Regions from separate parts of the Butyrivibrio sp. WCD2001 genome, predicted to be linked through region 3. Evidence: predicted binding sites of a transcription regulator. Region 3 holds the regulator's gene; each other region holds the start of a gene.
The links. The regulator HrcA, encoded in region 3, represses chaperone genes, less so after heat shock. The targets are predictions, from matches to a motif close to TGTTAGCACTCNNNNNNNNNGAGTGCTAACA.

Region 1 (3,289 bases), on a different contig from region 3:
GGGTCCGAGGAACATAAACGAGCCGATCGGTTTGCCGGGATCCTTGATACCTGCCTTCGAACGCATGATAGCTTCGGAAACCTTGGTCACAGCTTCATCCTGTCCGATGACTCTCTTATGAAGTTCATCCTCAAGGTGAAGAGTCTTATTTCTCTCACTCTCAGTCAGCTTGGCAACAGGAATGCCTGTCCATCTTGAAATAATCCGGGCTATCTCTTCATCGGATACTCTCTCATGGACAAGAGACATGTCCTTCGATCCAACCTTCTGTTCCTCCTCTTCGAGCTGTTTCTTAAGTTCGGGAATTCTGCCGTACTGAAGTTCACTGGCCTTCTCAAAATCACCTCTTCTCTGGGCAATCTGAAGTTCACTGTTTGCAGACTCAATCTCTTCACGAATTACCGCAAGCCTGTCCACAGCTTCTTTCTCATTGGTCCACTGTGCCTTCTGATTATCAAAACTGTCCTTTAATTCTGCCAGTTCTTTTTGAAGATTTTCGAGCCTCTCCTTACTTAAGGAATCATCCTCTTTTTTCAGAGCAGTCTCCTCGATCTGCATCTGCATGATCTTCCTGTTCATCTCATCAAGCTCTGCAGGCATAGAATCCATCTCGGTCTTAATAAGTGCACAGGCCTCATCCACCAGGTCGATTGCCTTATCGGGAAGGAATCTGTCGGAGATATATCTGTTACTGAGTGTCGCTGCACTAACGAGCGCTGAGTCCATGATCTTAACACCGTGATAAACCTCATAGCGGTCCTTAAGTCCTCTGAGGATGCTTATGGTATCTTCAACTGTAGGCTCCGAAACCATTACAGGCTGGAAACGTCTCTCAAGAGCAGCATCCTTCTCAATGTACTGTCTGTATTCATTAAGCGTTGTCGCACCGATACAGTGAAGTTCGCCTCTTGCAAGCATGGGCTTAAGCATATTGCCCGCATCAAGCGCGCCATCTGTTTTTCCCGCACCCACTATTGTATGAAGCTCATCTATGAAAAGAATTATCTCGCCGTCGGATTCCTTGACGTCCTGTAGAACTGCCTTAAGTCTCTCCTCGAACTCACCGCGGTACTTGGCGCCCGCAACAAGTGAACCCATATCCAGCGAAAAGATTTTCTTATCCTTCAGGTTCTCAGGCACGTCGCCCTCCGCAATTCTCTGCGCAAGCGCCTCAACCACCGCCGTCTTACCTACACCGGGCTCACCGATGAGAACAGGATTGTTCTTGGTCTTTCTGGACAAAATTCTTACGACATTTCTTATCTCGGCGTCTCTTCCGATAACGGGCTCAAGCTTCTGCGCCTTTGCCTTGGCCACAAGCTCTGTTCCGTATTTTTCAAGCGTATCGTAGGTGGCCTCAGGATTATCGGAGGTCACCTTCTGATTACCTCTCACCTCGGACAGTGCCTTAAGGAATCTGTTCCTGTCGATTCCGAATGCCTGGAATATATTGATAATCTCTTTGTTAGGATAGTGAAGCATCGCAAGGAATATGTGCTCAACTGACACATATTCATCGCCCATCGCCTTCATCTCATCCTCACTCTTAAGGAGAACCTTATTAAGGCCGGCACCCACATACGGGCTTCCTCCCTGCACCTTGGTTCTCTTTTTCAGAGCTTCATCAACCCTTGACAGGAACACCTTATTATCGATACCCATCTTCTCAATGAGTTTCGGAATAATGCTATCCTCTATGGTCAGCAGGCTGTATAAAAGATGCTCCTGCTCGATTTCCTGATTGCCGTAGTCAACCGCAACCTTCTCCATGTTCTGGACAGCCTCAATTGATTTTTGTGTAAATCTGTCTATCTTCATAACTATCACCTCTTTTACCGGTTAGTAGTTCTTCCTGACTGAAATTTTGTATTATATTCTGTTCTACAACTGTTATAACACGATTATTAGCACTCGTCAATAGAGAGTGCTAATAATTCTTTCCGGTTCATCGAAGTGATGTCATGGTCAATATATAGTCTTTAACTTTTTCGACATGTTTCTATAATTATTCTTCACTGAGCCATTCCAGGATGCCTTAATGCCATCCAGCTTTTCACTCTTCACATAGTATCGGATTCGTGAAAACAGCGGTATCCACGCAGCTTCATCCTGAATAATCGTCTTCTCCAAGTCTCTGTATTCCTTGATGCGCTCATCCTTATCCGTAATGGCACGGGCATCGGTAACCCGTTTCATGATGTCCTCACGCGGGTAGCAAAGACTCCTGAAGGTTGTGTTCTCCTTATTTCCGAAAAATGTATAAATGAAATTATCGGGATCGTTAAAATCTGCTGTCCAGGTTGCCTCGTAGCAGGTAAGCTGTCCGCTCTTTCGAAGGGTCATCCATTCGGAGTCATCGATTACCTCCACAGTAGCTTTAACTCCTATCTTTTCCCACATGGATGCTACTGATTCCATCATAGACTTTTCCCAGTCGGCTACAGAAGATTTGACGCTGATTGTCATTTCAAATCCGTCCCCATACCCAGCATCAGCAAGGAGCGCCGCCGCTTCATCAGGATCATAGGCAATCTCGGGAAGATCCTCATTGTAACCGCTAAGGCCATGAGGGAATATTCCCTGCTCAATCTCTCCCCTTCCATTCCTGCTGCTGTCCAGAAGTGCCTGTCTGTCCAGCGCCATCTGCAGTGCCTTACGTACAGCCACATTATTTAAAGGTTCTATGGACTCATTAAGCGCGATATAAGTGATACCTACCGGATGTGCGCGGAACAAACGATCCTTATACGAACTATCATTCAGATATTTATCAGCATCGCTGCCAAGGCCATCCAGATCCAGGATATCCAGTTCACCCTTTTCAAATAATGCCTCAATATCTTCTGCCTCTGACAGGAATCTCAGATCCAGTCCTTCGCACTTAGGTACTCCGTTCCAGCAATTCTTATTTGCTTTGAGCAGCATACCTTCTCCCTTATTCCATTTCCATAGAACGAAGGAGCCGGTTCCGACTGTCCATTCGGGCTCCGTCCCAAAACGGTCCCCTGCCTCAACAGTTGTCGCTTCATCCATAATAGATGCACCGGGCATGGATAGGCATGGCAAAAATGCCGCAAAAGGTTCCTCTAAAGTAATGGAAAAATCAAGATCTCCCAAAATCTTAAAGCCTTCCAGCTGATCAGTCTCACCGGCTTCTAATTTAGCGGCACCTACAATATTATCAATGATATCCTGATTGCAGGAATCAGGATGAGTCAGAAGACGGGTAAATGAATACAGCACATCCGAAGCCGTAAGCGGTGATCCGTTACTGAAGGTTACACCCTCG
Region 2 (3,289 bases), on a different contig from region 3:
AAATGAGCACAGCATCATTGGGAATTGCCTTTAATTCTTCATGCAATTTTTCAAAAGGAAGTTTAGCTATATTTATCTCATTAAAGGTATAGTCGGGATGCTTACTTTTCTCAAGGTTATAAAGAACCATGTCAGCAAGGCCGGCAGGTGAATTATCATGTATGCCATAGTATACTTTTCTATCAGGCATCATCTTCATTGAAAGCTCTATTGTATTTGTAAGGTAATCATTTTCATAAAAGCCATACATTTCATAGCGCTCAACAGCCATCTGTGCCAGTGTCATGTTGTTGACACCAAAGAACACAACCGGAATATCCGTAAAGAGTTCTTCCTTATATTTCATGGCAAATTTAACAGCCTCATCGTCTGCCAGAATAACGCCATCATAATCATTTTTTAAATTAACTCTTTGAATAAAGTAATTGTGAAAAGTCTCGACATCCTCATTGGATGCATGCTTCTTGGCATCCATGAACATAACATCAAATTCTATACCGTTAGGATCGAGGCTCTGTTTAAGTCCCTCTATCTGCGGCTCAAATGTGTAATACTGGGAAGTATAAGAAGACAGCAAAAGAACTCGATGCTGGACCTCTCCTTTGTAAACAGGTCCAACCATCGAGGTGTTATCATCAGTCGTCACGAACTGCCGAAGGAACATGACGGCAACCAGCAGACAAATGACGCTAAGCACTATAAATACCGTACGTATTTTTTGCAGTACCGACTGTTTCGTCATAAAAACACCGACCCTTAGTGATATAGATAATTCTACCACTTAAAGGGCCGGTGCATTATTAACTAAGCCTTATGTATGTTTAAATATTGTTAAAGAATACATAAACAATTTATAAATCAATAACAATCTCTTATCCTTCGATCATTATTGTCTTCTTCTCAGGAACCTTAGCCTGTTCTTTCTTAGGTACATTGAGACTAAGTACGCCATGTCTGAAGGTTGCCTTGATATCTTCCTCAGTAAGGTTATCTCCTACATAGAAGCTTCTCTGCATTGAGCCCTGATAGCGCTCCTGTCTGATGATCTTACCCTTATGGTTCTTCTCATCCTTATCAAGTCCCTTGGTGGCACTTATGGTAAGGTAACCATTGTCGAGTTCAAGGCTGATATCTTCCTTCTTAAAGCCGGGCAGATCAATATCTACTTCATAATGATCCTCATTGTCATGGACATCTGTCTTCATAAGCCTGTCGGCATGCTTGCCATAGAGCTTCCTCTCGGTGTTGTCAAACTCATTAAACATCGGGAAATCGAACCAGTTATCAAACAAATTCTCCTCAAAAATACTAGGCATCAACATAATAATTACCTCCTTATATATGAATGAAATTATAAACTTTGAGCAGCGGAACCGGAGTCATTACAATTATTATTGCTCCCTTTATTTCTGTTCCCTTGTTCTATAACTGTTATAACACTTGTTAGCACTCTTGTCAAGCGAGTGCTAATATTTTTTTATAAATAATCCGCATGCACGAAAACATGCGGATTCCGGCGACTCGTCACTTTGAAATATTTCATCATCACTAATACGCCCCCTTATTTATCGCACGAATTGCTTCCGACTGAATATCACGATTATATGATAGCATAGGTGCAACATCTTTTCCCCTTACTCTCCTGTCCGCATAATTGCGTGTAAGCTTTACGACAAGCGGTGATAAAACAAGAACGCCTATAAGATTAGGTATCATCATAAGTCCATTGAAGGTATCGGAAATATCCCAGACAAGAGATGATTCCATTACAGCTCCAAAGACCATAAGAATAATAAATATAAATCGGTATATTTTCGCCCACGTAACACCGATCAGATATTCCACAACTTTCGCTCCGTAATATGACCATCCCATAACAGTTGTAAATGCAAATAACGTTATTATAATAACCACAAATATTTCTCCGGGGCGACCAAGTACCTGGTTAAAAGCATGTGCAACCAAAGTTGCATCATCAGTACCTACTACAGTCAGACCTGTATTAAGATCAATCGCGCCTGAACTCAGTACTACAATTGCAGTAATTGTACAGATAATAATGGTATCCAGAAATACTTCTGCCATTCCCCACATCCCCTGCTTCACGGGTTCCCTGGCACAGGTATTAACATGAGCCATTACTGAAGAGCCGAGTCCTGCTTCGTTTGAGAAGACACCTCTCTTACATCCGCTTTTTATTGTATTCATCGCTACCTGGACCGCTGTCCCAACCGCTCCGCCTTTCAAGGCATCAGGACCAAGTGCAAAGTGAAATATCGATCTGAATACAGCCGGAATAGCCTCGATATTGCATAAGATAATGATTAGGCACCCGGCAATATAAGCTATTGACATTACAGGTACCAGTGTCTCGGAGACATACGCCAGTCGTCTGAATCCTCCCATTATAATCACAGCTCCGATAAGCATAAGTACAACGCCAATCCACCAGTCCAATATAGGGGCACCCCAGAAGGTTCCCATATCAACATCGGCAAGAAATGCGGCCTCCATATTTAGTGTTATCTTATTTATCTGACTGAGATTCCCTATTCCAAAGGATGCAAGTACTGTAAAAACACAGAAGGCAACAGCCAGTATTTTTCCGATCTGTTTACATTTTTTTATACTTCCAAGTCCGTCTTCAAGGTAATACATAGGGCCTCCGGACCATGCACCTTCAGAATTTCTTCTCCTGTAATATAGTCCCAGTACGTTTTCCGAGTACTTGGTCATCATCCCAAGAAATGCCGCTATCCACATCCAAAATACAGCTCCCGGTCCTCCTACGCAGATAGCCGTGGATACTCCCGCAATATTTCCTGTACCTATTGTTGAGCAAAGTGCCATACAAAATGCACGAAACTGTGACAGAGCACCTGCATCATTGATAATGCGGGCTTCACCCTTTATCGCTCCAAATGTCTTTCCCCACCAGTGACGTAAATGCGCAACCTGAAAAACACCGGTAATAAACGTGCAAATCAGACCGGTACCAAGCAAAAGTACCAGTCCGAAAGTTCCCCATGCAAAGGAATTAACCGCATCATTAATCCGAGTGATAGTTTCCATAATAATTTACAGATCCTTTCAATTACTGAGGATTAATCAGATTTGTGATTCCATCATAGTCATACTTCGAAGCAAATTTTTTTATCTCAGCAATTTTATCTTTATCCTCATCAGGCACGTCATAATCAGAAAGTTCCAAAAGCGCCTCTTCTATGGCGTCGCTGTCCATATTATCTGCAGCTTCCGCAACGGCCTCATAAACACTCTCCATAAGGAA
Region 3 (3,289 bases):
AGATACCATCCAGTCGATGATCTTCTGGTCAAAGTCGTCACCACCGAGGTGTGTGTCACCGTTTGTTGAAAGAACTTCGATAACACCGTCACCTATATCGATGATTGATACGTCGAAGGTACCACCACCAAGGTCGTATACCATGATCTTCTGCTCTTTTTCGTTATCAAGACCGTAAGCAAGAGCTGCTGCTGTAGGCTCGTTGATAATACGCTTTACTTCAAGACCTGCAATCTTACCTGCATCCTTTGTAGCCTGACGCTGTGCGTCATTGAAGTATGCGGGAACTGTAATTACTGCCTCTGTTACTTTTTCGCCGAGATACTGTTCTGCGTCTGCCTTCAGCTTCTGAAGAATCATAGCTGAAATCTGCTGAGGTGAATACTTCTTGCCGTCGATTGTGCGGCCGTTGTCTGTACCCATATCTCTCTTGATTGATGAGATTGTGTTCTCAGCGTTTGTTACTGCCTGACGCTTAGCGGGCTCACCTACGAGACGCTCGCCATTCTTTGTGAAAGCTACAATTGAAGGTGTTGTTCTTGCACCCTCAGCGTTAGCGATAACGGTGGGCTGACCACCTTCCATAACAGCTACGCAGCTGTTGGTTGTTCCTAAATCGATACCTATGATCTTACTCATTTTATTTTCCTCCGTTTATAAAACTAATGAATAATTAACAATAAAAATCTAATGAAGTTCTGCTCTCACACTTCGTGTTCGACAGAACTAAGTAGTACACTAAGCTCGGCAAAACCTCGCTAAGTGATTACTTAGCAACGGCAACCATGCTGTGTCTGAGCACTGTGTCGTGATACATATAACCCTTCTGAAGCTCCTGTGCCACGAATCCTTCCTCGACATCTTCGCTCTCAACCTGCATTACAGCGTTGTGGAAATTAGGATCAAATTCCTTTCCAACGGCTTCGATGGGAGTTACACCAAGATCCTCAATCTGCTTCATAAGCTGCTTGTATATCATATTCATTCCGTCTGCAAAAGCGGAATTCTTCTCTTCTTCAGGGACAGCAGCAAGTCCTCTTTCGAAGTTATCTACAACAGGGAGAATTTTCTCAAGTACACTGGATGCTCCCTGGTTGAACATCTGCGCCTTTTCTCTGTCGGTTCTTGTTCTGAAGTTCTCAAACTCAGCAAGCTGGCGCATGTATTTATCCTGCATCTCTTCGAACTTTTCTTTGTAAGGGTTCTTCTTTTCTTTTTTACCGAAAAGACCTTTCTTCTCACCCTCGGCGTTTTCAGTGTTCTCGGCACCTTCTACGCTCTCAGCGGCCTCTGCTACAGCTTCGGCAGCCTCTTCCTCTGCGGCCTCGGCAACCTTGTTTGCTGCATCAGCTACCTTTTTAGCCTTCTCGGCAACTTCCTGCTGAAGTTCCTTTGCAGTTTTCTTACCGGACACTGTATTTGTATCCTTCTTAACTTCCTTACTCACTTAAATACTCCTTATGGTTCTATTCTTTTTTATATAAATCATCCAGAGCTCTCATCATATTCTTAAGTGCTCCGACAACTTTGTCGTAATCCATTCGCTTAGGTCCGATAACTCCTACCGTTCCTCTCATGCCCTCTCCGAGATCGTAGGTCGCTGTTACAACGCTGCAATCCTTCATGGACTGAACCGGAGACTCATTACCGATGTAAACCTGTATACCTGTCTCCTCTGAGGAGGACTGAAGCGCATTCTCAACGATACTTGTAAGATCGCTCTTATCCTCAAAAGTGGTTATGAGGTCACTTGCTCTCTCCTTATCAGCAAGCTCGGGATATCTGAAAATGTTGTTCGCACCGCTGGTGTAAATCTGAAGGTCCTCATCCTCCGTAATGGCATCTCCGGCTGTATCGAGTATCTTGTCGATTATCTCGCTGTGGATACCCGCCTCCTGCTTCATCGCAGTTATAAGTCCGAGGTTAATGTCCTCTACGGAAAGTCCTGCAAGTCTGGTATTAAGCAGGATATTGAGCTTAAGCATATCCGCTTCGGAAAGCTCCTGCTCCACCTCAACCATTCGGTTCTTAATTACGTTTCCTTCTATTACTATAGTGGTAAGAATGTGTTCCTCATCCACTCTGGAAAGCTGTACGAATTTCAGCTTATTCCTTCTGATCATGGGTGCTGAGATCATCGAAGCGTAGTTGGTATCAACCGCCAGGGTCTTGGCAACCTGCTTAAGGAGCTTCTCAAGCTTCTCTTCTTTATCCAGAAGCATCTCCTTCATGTTCTCAACTTCCTGTTCCTTCTCAGCGAGCATCTCATCTACATAAACTCTGTAGCCCTGATCTGACGGAATACGTCCCGCGGAAGTATGAGGCTGCAATATAAGTCCCATCTCCTCAAGATCCGCCATCTCGTTTCTGATGGTAGCCGAACTGAGATTAAGATCCGTGTACTTGGAAATCGTCCTACTGCCCACTGGCTCGCCTGTCTCGAGGTAATTGCGAACAATTGCATGCAGTATTTTCTTTTTTCTGTCATCCAGTTGCATCACAAACCTCCTTTTTTGATGTGTTAGCACTCAACGTCATTGAGTGCTAACATCTTCTGAGAATAAATTACCACTATAAATTATTAATGTCAATAAAAAACCCCAAGGATTTCTCCCTGGGGACGAATAATCTACATATATGTGATAAAGTCCCGGCCTGCAGCAAGCAAGCTTGCCAGGCCGGGACCTTCCATCCTTGTTTATCACATCCCAAAATCAGCATGAACCTCGCCGTTAACAACGAAGTATACTCTTTCCTCTTCGGGCTTTACATAAAGCTCAAGAGTCTTGATCTCGGAAACTTTTCTTCCCATATCATACTGCCATACATTCTTGGCATTCTCGATAAAGGTGTCATATGTAACGCTCTTATCAGCATACTGAAGAACGATATTTGTCTTTGTTGCAGGAGCCTTTGCAGCTGTTGTCTTCTTTGCTGCTGGCTTCTTAGCTGCTGTAGCCTTCTTTGCTGCAGGCTTCTTTGCTGCTGGCTTAGCTGCTGCCTTAGTCTCAGTCTTCTTGGCTGCTGCCTTGGTTGCTGTAGCCTTTTTAGCAGGTGCTGCCTTCTTTGCTGCAGGCTTCTTTGCTGCGGGCTTCTTCTCTTCCTTCTTATCAGCTGCCTTGGTCTCAGTCTTCTTAGCTGCTGCCTTAGTTGCTGTAGCCTTCTTTGCTGCGGGCTTCTTAGCTGCTGCCTTCTTTGCTGCGGGCTTCTTAGCTGCTGTAGCCTTCTTCTCCTCAGCCTTAGGTGCCTCTGCCTCAGCAGGCTTTACTTCATCCTTCTTTTCTGCAGC

Region 1: clpB (ATP-dependent chaperone ClpB) is a predicted target of HrcA. The motif match lies at 1,903-1,933, and genes of this name have one in related genera.
Region 2: G630_RS0102545 (Hsp20/alpha crystallin family protein) is a predicted target of HrcA. The motif match lies at 1,442-1,472, and genes of this name have one in related genera.

Annotation. Positions count from the first base shown of each region.
Region 1 is NZ_KE384200.1:193,753-197,041, reverse strand. It holds gene clpB (ATP-dependent chaperone ClpB) at 1-1,818, opposite strand, end outside; gene G630_RS0118755 (ABC transporter substrate-binding protein) at 1,966-3,289, opposite strand, start outside.
Region 2 is NZ_AUJZ01000001.1:593,394-596,682, forward strand. It holds gene G630_RS23240 (EAL domain-containing protein) at 1-742, opposite strand, end outside; gene G630_RS0102545 (Hsp20/alpha crystallin family protein) at 873-1,322, opposite strand; gene G630_RS0102550 (alanine/glycine:cation symporter family protein) at 1,549-3,072, opposite strand; gene G630_RS20425 (DegV family protein) at 3,095-3,289, opposite strand, start outside.
Region 3 is NZ_AUJZ01000007.1:189,310-192,598, forward strand. It holds gene dnaK (molecular chaperone DnaK) at 1-639, opposite strand, end outside; gene grpE (nucleotide exchange factor GrpE) at 767-1,447, opposite strand; gene hrcA (heat-inducible transcriptional repressor HrcA) at 1,467-2,498, opposite strand; gene G630_RS25025 (DUF6465 family protein) at 2,702-3,289, opposite strand, start outside.